DNA from 2 places in the Lysinibacillus sp. RU7 genome. Region 1 is predicted to be linked to the other one. Evidence: riboswitches for the same ligand, from Rfam matches in the RefSeq annotation. Region 1 holds a riboswitch; the other holds the start of a gene.
What was found. Region 1 has a riboswitch for thiamine pyrophosphate ahead of thiM (hydroxyethylthiazole kinase). Riboswitches for the same ligand answer to the same signal wherever they lie in the genome.
Positions count from the first base shown of each region.

Region 2: linked by a shared signal. The riboswitch ahead of tenA (thiaminase II) and the one ahead of thiM (hydroxyethylthiazole kinase) in region 1 are both predicted to bind thiamine pyrophosphate.

Region 1 covers NZ_JBYQFK010000028.1:48,139-53,739, reverse strand. The annotation lists gene AC3II9_RS17710 (MFS transporter) at 1-902, opposite strand, end outside; gene thiE (thiamine phosphate synthase) at 1,017-1,646, opposite strand; gene thiD (bifunctional hydroxymethylpyrimidine kinase/phosphomethylpyrimidine kinase) at 1,636-2,457, opposite strand; gene thiM (hydroxyethylthiazole kinase) at 2,454-3,203, opposite strand; TPP riboswitch at 3,327-3,435, opposite strand; gene pheT (phenylalanine--tRNA ligase subunit beta) at 3,571-5,601, opposite strand, start outside.
Region 2 covers NZ_JBYQFK010000005.1:116,806-122,406, reverse strand. The annotation lists gene AC3II9_RS05515 (DUF3021 domain-containing protein) at 1-246, opposite strand, end outside; gene AC3II9_RS05510 (LytTR family DNA-binding domain-containing protein) at 243-695, opposite strand; gene AC3II9_RS05505 (hypothetical protein) at 972-1,313, shown strand; TPP riboswitch at 1,477-1,584, shown strand; TPP riboswitch at 1,646-1,736, shown strand; gene tenA (thiaminase II) at 1,891-2,565, shown strand; gene AC3II9_RS05495 (ABC transporter ATP-binding protein) at 2,659-3,390, shown strand; gene AC3II9_RS05490 (ABC transporter permease) at 3,377-4,141, shown strand; gene AC3II9_RS05485 (ABC transporter substrate-binding protein) at 4,158-5,150, shown strand; gene AC3II9_RS05480 (M48 family metallopeptidase) at 5,210-5,601, opposite strand, start outside.

The DNA of each region.
Region 1 (5,601 bases):
CCTTTATTAAAGTGGAATGGCGCTTTTGTTTTTTGCGCCTTCTTTGTAGATGGCGACATTTTTAAGAACATAAATGTTAACACCGCTAAAACAACACCGGCAATCGCTACTGTTGTAAATACAAATGGTACCGAAGTTCGGCTTGCCATAATCCCGCTATATGCCGGTCCAATAATGGCTGCAATGCCGACAAACGAACCTGTAATGGCACTTTGACTACCTTGCTTTTCTTCCTTCGTCATATTCGCTAGTAATGTAAAAGCTGCCGGTACAATTAATCCCCCTAAAAATCCATGAATCACGCGTACTAAAATGAGTGTTGTCGAATTATCGACTAGATTATATAGGGCTAATGAAAAACTTGTTGTCAGTAAACCAATCACTAGCAGACGAAACGCACCGTACCGATCTGTAAATATACCTGATAAAATATTACCAAATGTATTTGTGAGTGAATACATACCGACGACAAAGCCCGCTACCATCGCACTTGCGCCAACTGATGTCGCAAAGGTACTCATAACCGGTAGCTGTGTGAATAAATCAATAAACGTAAAGAACACAATGAGATACACAAGCCATGACTTACGAAACGGCTTGAGTGTATATAGGTTTTGTCTTTTTTTCACATAAAAATCAAATAGAAAATTTCCTGTTGGAATAAATGCTACAACGAGCGCCAAGAGCGACCATCCTATATTCCATTGAACGCGTAATTGCGCATAAGCAATTGCTATAACATATGCTATAAAAATGCCACCATGTAGTGCACCTGTAATGGTCACAGCGAGTGGAAAATCTGCGAAATATTTTAATGGCATCGCAATACATAATAGAACTAAAAGCGAGATTCCATCTAAAATGCCTGTTATACGTAATAGTTTAATTGGATGAAACGCCAAAACGATGCCTCCCTTCATATAAATAAGACTCACAGTTTAATTGTATAGGAGGGAAAACATCCTCGTCTATAAATAGAACAAGAAAAAGCGACAATTGTGTCGCTTTTTCGTCATTTATTTCTTAATTTTTAAGTTTTGAACCGTTTTAGCAATGCATTCACTTTCACAAATGGTAGAAATAACCGCTACACCATCTGTGCCTGCCTGAAGGGGCTCCCAAGCATTTTGTTCTGTAATACCACCGATTGCAACTGTCCATAAATGTGGATACGTTTCTGTAACCTGTCGCAAAAAATGGGTTCCAGCAGGTGTTTTAGCATCATCTTTTGATTTCGTCGCAAAGATGGGCCCAATGCCGACATATGTTGCACCATTTGCTAGTGCTACTTCTAGCTCTTCCATCGTATGCACAGAGACACCGAAAATCATATCGCCTATCCGTTCTTTCACTGTCATTACTGCTTCATCTTCCTGCCCTACGTGTACACCATCTGCTTGTAGTTTCAATGCTAGTTCCACGTCATCATTCACGATAAATGGTACGTTGTATTGTTGACAAAGCGCTTGACAATCTTTAGCAAATTGTTCGTATGCCTCACCAGTTAATGCCCCGTCACCCTTTTCACGAAACTGAAACATCGTCACACCTGCTTGCAATGCTTCTTCTAATACACGTAAAGGTTGTCTATGTTTGACATTTTGTGTCCCCATAATAAAATACACGCTTAGTTGTTCACGCTTCAATGACTCTCACCTCGACTTGCCCCTGTTGCTGTTTATACGCAAAATGATTCGTCGGTCCGTGTCCGTGACCAATATTCAGTGGATTTTGAATCGCCAGTTGGACAAATTTCTTTGCTTCGATAATGGCTGTTTTCATGTCATATCCCTGCCCTAAAAAGGCGGTTAATGCAGCTGAAAATGTACAGCCTGTCCCATGTGTCTGGTTCGTTTGAATACGCTCACTTTGCATGACAAATGATGACCCATCTGCAAAATAAATCGTATCCTCGGCAGTGTCACCAGCTAAATGGCCACCTTTCATGACAACACATTGTACGCCATAGCCTAATATGACTTGTGCTGCTTTTTCAATATCCTCCGACGTTTCAATTGTCACGCTACTTAACACTTCCGCTTCTGGAATATTCGGTGTCACGACTGTTGCAAGTGGCAATAATTTTGTTTTCATTGCTTCAATGGCCGCTTGCTGTAAAAGTGTTGCGCCACCTTTAGCAATCATGACCGGATCAATGACAAGCTGTACATCCTTTTCACTCAGTACGTCGGCAACGGCCGAAATAATTTCAGCTGAAAATAACATACCCGTTTTAATCGCTTTCACTGGCATATCACGAAAAACAGCCAGTATTTGTTGTACTACGAAATCCGGCTCTACAGGTGAAATGCCTTGTACCCCTAGCGTATTTTGCGCGGTAAGTGCGGTAATAGCCGTCGTACCAAAAACGCCTAATTCCTGAAACGTTTTTAAATCTGCCTGAATGCCTGCCCCGCCACCTGAATCTGAGCCGGCAATGGTCATGACAATATTCATGATTTCGCCTCCATTGATAATCGTTCGAGTGCGTTTAGTATTTCTACTTGTACTGTACCAATTCCGTATTGGCAAGCTTGCTCAGCTACTTGTTGGTAATCAGCTGCTAACGCCTGTAACTGCTGTAGACGATCTCCCTCCAATGAACAAACTGCTGCTGTTAATGCACTCAGTAAACACCCTGTCGCTGTGACATTTGTAATTTTTTCATGTCCACCTGTCACTTCGACTACATGAACCCCATCTGTCAAAACATCTGTATAGCCTGTCACAAAAACAATTGTATTGTACGCTTTTGCCGTTAAACGAGCAACTTCGATCACATCCATTTCTCCTTCGCCGCTATCAACACCTCTTGTTTCCCAGTGCACGCCAGCAAGTGCCGCTAGTTCACCTACATTACAGCGAATGCATGCCACTTTTACATCTTCTAAAATCTTTTCTACGGCACGCTGGCGATACTCTGATGCGCCAACACCCACTGGATCTAATACAACAGGAATTCCCTTGTCATTTGCTGCCTTACCCGCTGCTAACATCGCTTGAAATGAAGCATCATGTACTGTCCCAATATTAAGGAGTACCGCATTAGCGATTCCAACTAATTGCTCCGCATCTTGCACCGCCTCAGACATAAGCGGCGAAGCTCCTACTGCTAATAAACCATTCGCTGTAAAATTAGCTGCTACTGTATTTGTCATACATAATACAAGTGGCTGTTTAACACGAATCTGTTGTAAACTCATATTGTTTAATCTCACTTTCATATTAGGTTTTTTGATCACATTAACATTCACCGATACTTCCCACTAAATCAACGCGAGTGAAAAAAAAAACGATATCAGGACAGAGCCTGACATCGCTTTGAAGTCGGTTTCTATCCACATTCCTACGCAAGTACTAACTTACAGGTTCAAAGAGTCAGTGCAGTTGTGTGCACAATCTCAGCCGACTACCTCGGCCCCTCCTGTGGGTACTATTCATTTGTCTTTATGATAATATATTCATTTAAGAATAACAACCTCATTTGAGTGATGTTTCCCTATCTGCACAAAATCGTAAATGAAAAGGCATGCCCTATAAAAGAGCATGCCTAATACTGTATATTCTGTCTTAGCGTACTTCTGCGCCTGCTGTAGCTAATGCTTTTAACACTTTGTTATGTGCTGCTACTACTTCTTCATCTGTTAACGTACGTTCTGGATCGAAATAAGTTAAGGAGAAAGCAACTGATTTTTTGCCTGCTGCCATTTTCTCCCCTTCGTAAACGTCGAACACTTTCACATCTTTTAACAGTTTTGTACCTGCACCTTTAATAATCGATACGATTTCGCCAGCTGGCATTGTACGGTCAAGCTCTAATGCAATATCACGTGTCATCGCTGGGAAACGTGGAACAGGTGTGTACACTAATTCTCCTGTTGCGGCACTTAAAATAGCTAGTAAGTTTAGTTCCGCTACATATGTTTCTTTCACACCTGCTTTTTTCTGTTCTGCTGGGTGTAACTGACCGATTAAACCGATTACTTCTCCATCAAGTAGCACATGTGCTGTACGTCCTGGATGTAAGCCATCAATAGTAGTTTTTACGTAAGAAATACGATCTGTTAAGCCAAGCTTTGTCACTACTGCTTCAATGATTCCTTTCGCCACAAAGAAATCAACATTTTTCTTTTCACCTTGCCATGCATGATCCGTCCATTTACCTGTTAAAACAAGCGCTAAATGTTCTTCTTCAAGTGGTAATTCATCCGCTGTTTGACCAAGGAATACAGAACCGATTTCATATAATGCAACCGAATCAATTTGACGTGCTACATTGTATGCAGCCGCTTCCACTAAGTGTGGGATTAAGCTTTGGCGTAATGTAGAACGCTCTTCGGAAATTGGCATTAATAACTTTGTTGTTTCTTCTGCTTTTAACGCAAATTTTTGTGACGCTTCCGCAGAAGTAAGGGAATATGTCACCGCTTGGTATAAACCAGCACCTTCCATTACACTACGCACAATACGACGTTTTGCTTGATATGCTGTTAAACCGCCGACCACATCAGATGCTGGTAATGTGATTGGGATTTCATCGTACCCATACATACGTGCGATTTCTTCTACGATATCTTCTTCAATTTTAATATCTCCGCGACGTGTTGGTACGTCAATAATAAGCATGCCATTTGCCGCTTCTACATCGAATTTTAGACGATGTAAAATCGATAGCATATCTTCCAGCGAAATCTTCATCCCAAGACGTGCATTCACGAAATCAGGTGATACAACAACGCGAGCTGGTGTTTTATCTAATTCATCTACAAGTACTGTTCCTTCTAGCACTTCACCACCTGCAAGTTCTGCAAGTAACTGTGCTGCGCGTTCAGCAGCAGGAAGTACACGGTTTGTGTCTACGCCTTTTTCAAAACGAGCAGATGAATCAGAACGTAAACCTAAATCTTTTGATGTACGACGAACAGAAGAACCTGCAAAGTATGCCGACTCAATGACAACCGTTGTTGTTGATTCTGATACTTCTGAGTTTGCTCCACCCATTACACCAGCTACCGCAACTGGCTCTTTGCCATTTGTAATGACATAGTTATGTGCTACTAATGTGCGCTCTTGGTCATCTAACGTTGTCACTTTTTCGCCTTCTGTTGCATGACGTGTCACGATTTCACCTGTTGCTAGCTTGTCGTAATCGAATGCATGCAGTGGTTGGCCATACTCCATTAAAATATAGTTCGTAATGTCTACTACGTTATTGTGTGGACGTACGCCAGACGCCATTAAATAATGTTGTAACCAAAGTGGCGACTCTGCTACTTTTACATTTTTCACTACTTTTGCCGCGTATAATGGGTTCACTGATGTGTCTTCTACACGTAGTTTTAATTTATCTGTTGCTTTTTCAGTTGATGTTGTGTAGCTAATTTCAGGAAGCTTCACCTCTTGTGAAAGAATCGCTGCTACTTCATACGCTACACCAAGCATTGATAACGCATCTGAACGGTTTGGTGTTAAACCAAGCTCTAAAACTGTATCGCGAAGCCCTAAAAGTTCTAACGCATCTGAACCTGGTACTGCATCTGCTGGTAACACATAAATTCCTTCTGCATATGCTTTTGGGACAAGGCGCCCTTCAACACCTAG
Region 2 (5,601 bases), on a different contig from region 1:
CATGACGACGAATGTAACGATCGTAAAATGTATAATCGTCGCGATCGTAAAAGGGAGTTTGTCAACTACATAAATCGTAGTAGCAAGACCGATGACAATGCCCATGACGATCGCAATGAGTAACTGATGCAGTAGCTCGTCACCAGAAATAACACGATTCTCAGTAAAGATACTTAGCGTTACAATAATATAAGATGTACTTAATGAGATTAATACACCTAATAAACAGCTTCTTAAGTATGTCATCCGTTTTCTCTCCCCATCATTAATTTTTCCTTTAGTAGCTTAAAATATTTCCGACTAATATGTATCGTTGTTTCGTTGTCTAGTACGAGTTGCGGGGTAGAGACAATGCCCATTTGAATGGATACAATTTTCGATAAATTCACGAGTGTGGATTTATTGACTTTGACAAAGCTCGCTTCAAACAATGCTTCAAGCTCATATAGTTTGCGCTTTGATTCAAATTCCTCTTCTGCTGTTTGAAAATACACTTTTCCATCTTCCACATAAATCGTGAAAATATCCTCTAATTTCAACATGCGAATTTCTGTGGCATTATAGCCGTCGATCATAGAGGTTTTTGGGGACTTTAATGTTTTCATAAGCTGCTCGACTTCATTTGTATAAACATCTGTAAACACATGTACCTCTATTTCTTTATATTGCTCATGAACGGTTAGTTGGACTTTCATTTGAAAAGCTCCTTTCTGACTCTAGTGTAGCAGGTGATAAACGCTCTTTTCGCAACCAAAACGTAAGTGGTTGAAAAAGGACTGTATGAGGTATTTATTGTATAGTGACTGGTCGAGGGAATAAATGTTAAAGTGAAAAAAAGCGTTAAAAGCATGCTAGAAGTGCTGTGAAGATATTTGCATGTACAAGGCTATTAAATACGATTTTTCCTATTGAAACGATTCACTTATTGCGCTATAGTGATTGTATTTTTAATAGAATAGAGGGAACATGACGTGTTTTATGTTGTTCAATTTATTATTGGAGGCGCAGTAATGTTGCTTGCTTCATGGCTTAGTCGCTCCAATTTACATTTTTTATCGGGGGTCATTACGCTTTTACCCATTTTAACACTGCTCAATATGCGTTTGCAGATGAAAAGTATGACAGCGGAAACGTTTCATATTGTACAGCAAAATGCTATTTTTGGTGCAGTAGGCATGGTGCTATTTACAGGGCTTGTATTTTATTTATCAAGCTTTTGGAAACCAGGGCAAGCTGTTTTAACGGCGCTGGCTATTTATGCAGTATTTATGGTAGTAGGGAAACAAGTAATGGCGACTATACAACATACTTAAATGGAGCGGTATTGTATTGAAGCTTAAGTTTTGTAGCGATTGACTGAAGCAAAGCTGTTGAATACACAGTGAAGTACATATTTTGATGCAGGGCGTTAAATTAGTATAAAAAAATCTTAGCTTGCCTTTTAGTGAATTCATGTTATTGTTATAAATAGTAATTAGAACACACTAGGGGAGTCTTATTTGAAGGCTGAGATTGAACAATTGTTCTAAACCCTTTGAACCTGTACTAGTTCACGCTAGCGTAGGAAAGTGGTTGTCGTAGGATAAGAAGGACTTATTCTCCCCACTCATCGCTTTGTGAGTGGGGTTTTTTAATTTTATAAGAGTGACACTACTAGGGGCGCCGTATTGGCTGAGATTGTACCCTTTGCACCTGATCTAGTTCATGCTAGCGTAGGAAAGTAGGTAATAAAGAGCTCTATGCTTTTTATAGCCGCTTTCCATATGGGGAAGCGGTTTTTTTAGTGGACAGCAAAGTATTTCATGAATATCCGTAAAGATGCGACATCACCTCTCCCTATTTTGAGCGAGATGTGTCTTTCTAATAGTATTAAGTTTAGGAGGAATTGAAATGACGAAATTTACAAATAGGCTTTATGAAAATGTGCAACCCATTTGGGAGAAGAATCATCAGCACCCATTTGTACAGGAGCTAGGACAAGGAACATTAGCGGAGGAAAAATTCATTCAGTATATGAAGCAGGATTATGTGTATTTAATCGATTATGCGAAGCTATTTGCAGTAGGTGTGACGAAAGCACATAATTTAGACATGATGAACAAATTTTCAAAAGTATTGCATGATACACTTCATTTTGAAATGGAGCTACACCGTCAATTTGCGGCTGAATTTGGTATTACACGAGAAGAGCTTGAGCAGACTAAGCCAACACCAGACAACTTAGCTTATACGAACTATATGTTAAATGTTGCTCAAAATGGTAGTTTGGCAGAGGTTGTAGCGAGCCTTCTGCCTTGTGCATGGGATTATTGGGAAATTGGGAAATTATTAAGAAAGCAATACGGGGATCAATTAGCATCTAACCGTTATGCGAAATGGATTGAGACATATGACTCCGAGGAGTTTGCACAAGGAGCGAAATGGTTAATTGATTTAATGGATGAGCTTGCGGATGGAAAGCCAGAACGAGAGCTAGCTGTACTTGAAAAGCATTTTCAAATTACATCGAAGTATGAATATTTATTTTGGGATATGAACTATTTCAAACGTGATTGGCCTATCTAATTTCTTTTAGCACGTGTTAAATACAAGCGAAAGACTTGGGCGGACGCAATGACGCCGAGACAGAATTGATGTTGTGGAGTTGGTAGAACGAATATGACACTCGTATTGAAAAATGTATCTTATTCCTATGATAAACAGACCGTGATTTCTAATCTGGATGTAGAAATTAAATCCGGTGAGTTTGTTTCATTAATAGGAAAGAGTGGTACGGGAAAGAGCACTATTTTGAAATTAATTACGAGTCTTTTGCAGCCGGATGACGGGGAAATTACTATAAACGGACGTCCCATCAAGCTAGGCGATGTGGGCTATATGCCACAGCGTGATTTATTGCTGCCGTGGCGAACAGTTTTGGACAATATGATGCTGCCATCAGAAGTAAAAAAAGACCAACGCTATACGAAGGAAGAGGCAAGGCAGTGGCTGGAGCGTGCGGGCCTATTAGCATATGAAAATGCATTGCCACAGCAATTATCGGGTGGCATGAGGCAAAGGGTATCCTTTTTACGAGCGCTATTAGTAGGGGAGGACGTACTGTTACTGGATGAACCTTTTGGTGCGCTGGATGCTTTTACGAAAAAGGATATGCAAGCTTGGTTACTGTCGATTTGGCAGGAGCTTAATAAAACCATATTATTTATTACACATGATTTAGATGAGGCCTGCTATTTAAGCGACCGCATTTTATTACTACATGCAGACAAAACACTTGAAGAGATTGCTGTCCCGTTAAAACGCCCACGTCAACCGGACATGCTACATGAGATGGAATTTGTAACTTTAAGAAAAAACGTAGAGAGAAAGATTGCTCATGAACACCATTAAAAATTGGTTTAAAACGTATTATTTATTTCTTGTGTTTAGCGGCACATTTTTACTAGCTGTTGAGTGGGCGGTACGTTCTGACATGGTTCCGGCGTTTATTATTCCAGCGCCAACGGGTGTATTGATGCTGATTATTGAAAATTGGCGCCCGCTTTTTTTAGAGCATTTGCCTGTGACATTATTAGAGTTTACAATCGGGTTTGTCATTGCAGTAGTGGGCGGTGTTTTACTAGCGGTCAGTATGTTTTATTCTAAAACGATCGAAAAAATGCTTTATCCAGCTGTTCTCATCTCGCAAATGATTCCGATCATTGCATTATCGCCCATCTTTATTCTGTGGTTTGGGTATGAGATTTGGAGTAAGGTTGCCGTTACGATTTTAATTTCATTTTTCCCTATCGTAGTGGGCACTTATGATGGCTTGAAGGCGACAGATCGGGAGTATGTAGACTTATTCCGGTCGATGGGCGCCACTCGTTGGCATATTTTTTGTAAACTACAAATTCCAATGGCGCTACCGTCATTCTTTTCAGCATTGAAGTTAGCGATTGTTTATGCTTTAGTCGGTGCAACCATTGGAGAGTGGCTCGGAGCGAGTGAAGGGCTTGGCTATTATAGTAGACGAATGTCAGGTAATTTAAATGCAGAAGGTGTATTTGCAGCCATCGCCATTTTAACTGTATTAGGAATCGTGCTATTTGCGATTGTTGCTATGATTGAAAAACGAGTATTACGATGGAAAAACAAGTAGAAGGAGCATTTTAAATATGAAGAAACTTTATATATGGACATTATTGCTAGCCAGTTTTGCCATGATTATGGCAGGCTGTTCTGATAAGGACAGTGAACAAGGAACGAAGGATTTAGAAAAGATTAGCATTATGCTAGATTGGTATCCAAATGCCGTGCATTCCGCGATTTATGTGGCGAAAGAAAAAGGTTATTTTGAAGATGCAGGTCTAGATGTAGAAATTAAAATGCCAGCTGATACAAATGATCCTTTAAAGCTAGCGGCTACAGGGAAAGTAGATTTAGCAATTAGCTATCAATCACAACTATTAGTATCACGTGCTGAAGATATCCCTGTTGTCTCAGTCGCAACACTAGTCAGACATTCACTAGATGCGATTATGTATAAAGAAGAAAGTGGGATTCAATCACCGAAGGATTTAGAAGGGAAAAGAGTAGGCTATCCATCCACAACCGTGAGTGAAGCGATTGTTGCTTCAATGGTTACACATGATGGTGGTGATGTGCAGCAAGTAAAAATGACGGATGTTGGTTGGGACTTAATGCCATCATTAGCGACAGATCAAGTAGATGCTGTTGTCGGGGCTTATATTAATCATGAAATGGTGTTACTTAAAAAAGAAGGTTACAACATCGATTTCCTAAAATTAGATGACTACGGTGTTCCAAATAGCTATGAGTTAGTAGTTGTAGCAGGTGAGGAAACAGTCGAACAGAAAAAAGAGCAAATTACGAAATTTTGGCAAGCTGTGACAAAAGGGCATGAGGATGTGAAGAATGATCCGGCTGCAGGGCTAGAGGTACTCTTTAACCATGAAAATGAGAGCTTCCCATTAGATATGGATGTTGAAAAAGAAAGCTTAAACATCCTCTTCCCATTAATGGAAGATGAGGGCGTGAAGTTTGGCTATCAGGAGCAAGAGGCATGGGATAAAACAGCGAATTGGCTATATGAATCGGGTGTGATTAAGGTAAAGCTGGATGCATCAGAAGCATTTGTGAATTTATAAGGATTTGTTCGTAGAAATATAAAAAGGGTAGACAAGGCTAATGCTTTGTCTACCGTTTTTTAGTAGTTTTCAATGTATTGTGCGATATCGAAATAGCCGTAATCCATCGCATATTGATAGGCGTCATAGCCGCTAGAATCTTTCATTGTTTTATCTGCCCCGTGTGTTAACAGCAGCTCTACCATTTCCAAATCTCCGTACGAAGCAGCTTCAATTAATGGTGTGAATCCATAAATATCTATTGTATTTGGGTCTGTCCCTTCCTTCAATAGATAAGAAGCAATTTCGTAATTACTTTCCATGATGGCAAGATGAAGTGCTGTATACCCTTCATCATTTACTTCGTTCAGTACCTGTTCATCTTTTGCATATTGTTGGACAGCATTGAAATCTGAGTCTACAACCGCAAGCATTAAATCATTCATACTTGCTGTGTCATATGTATAGGAAT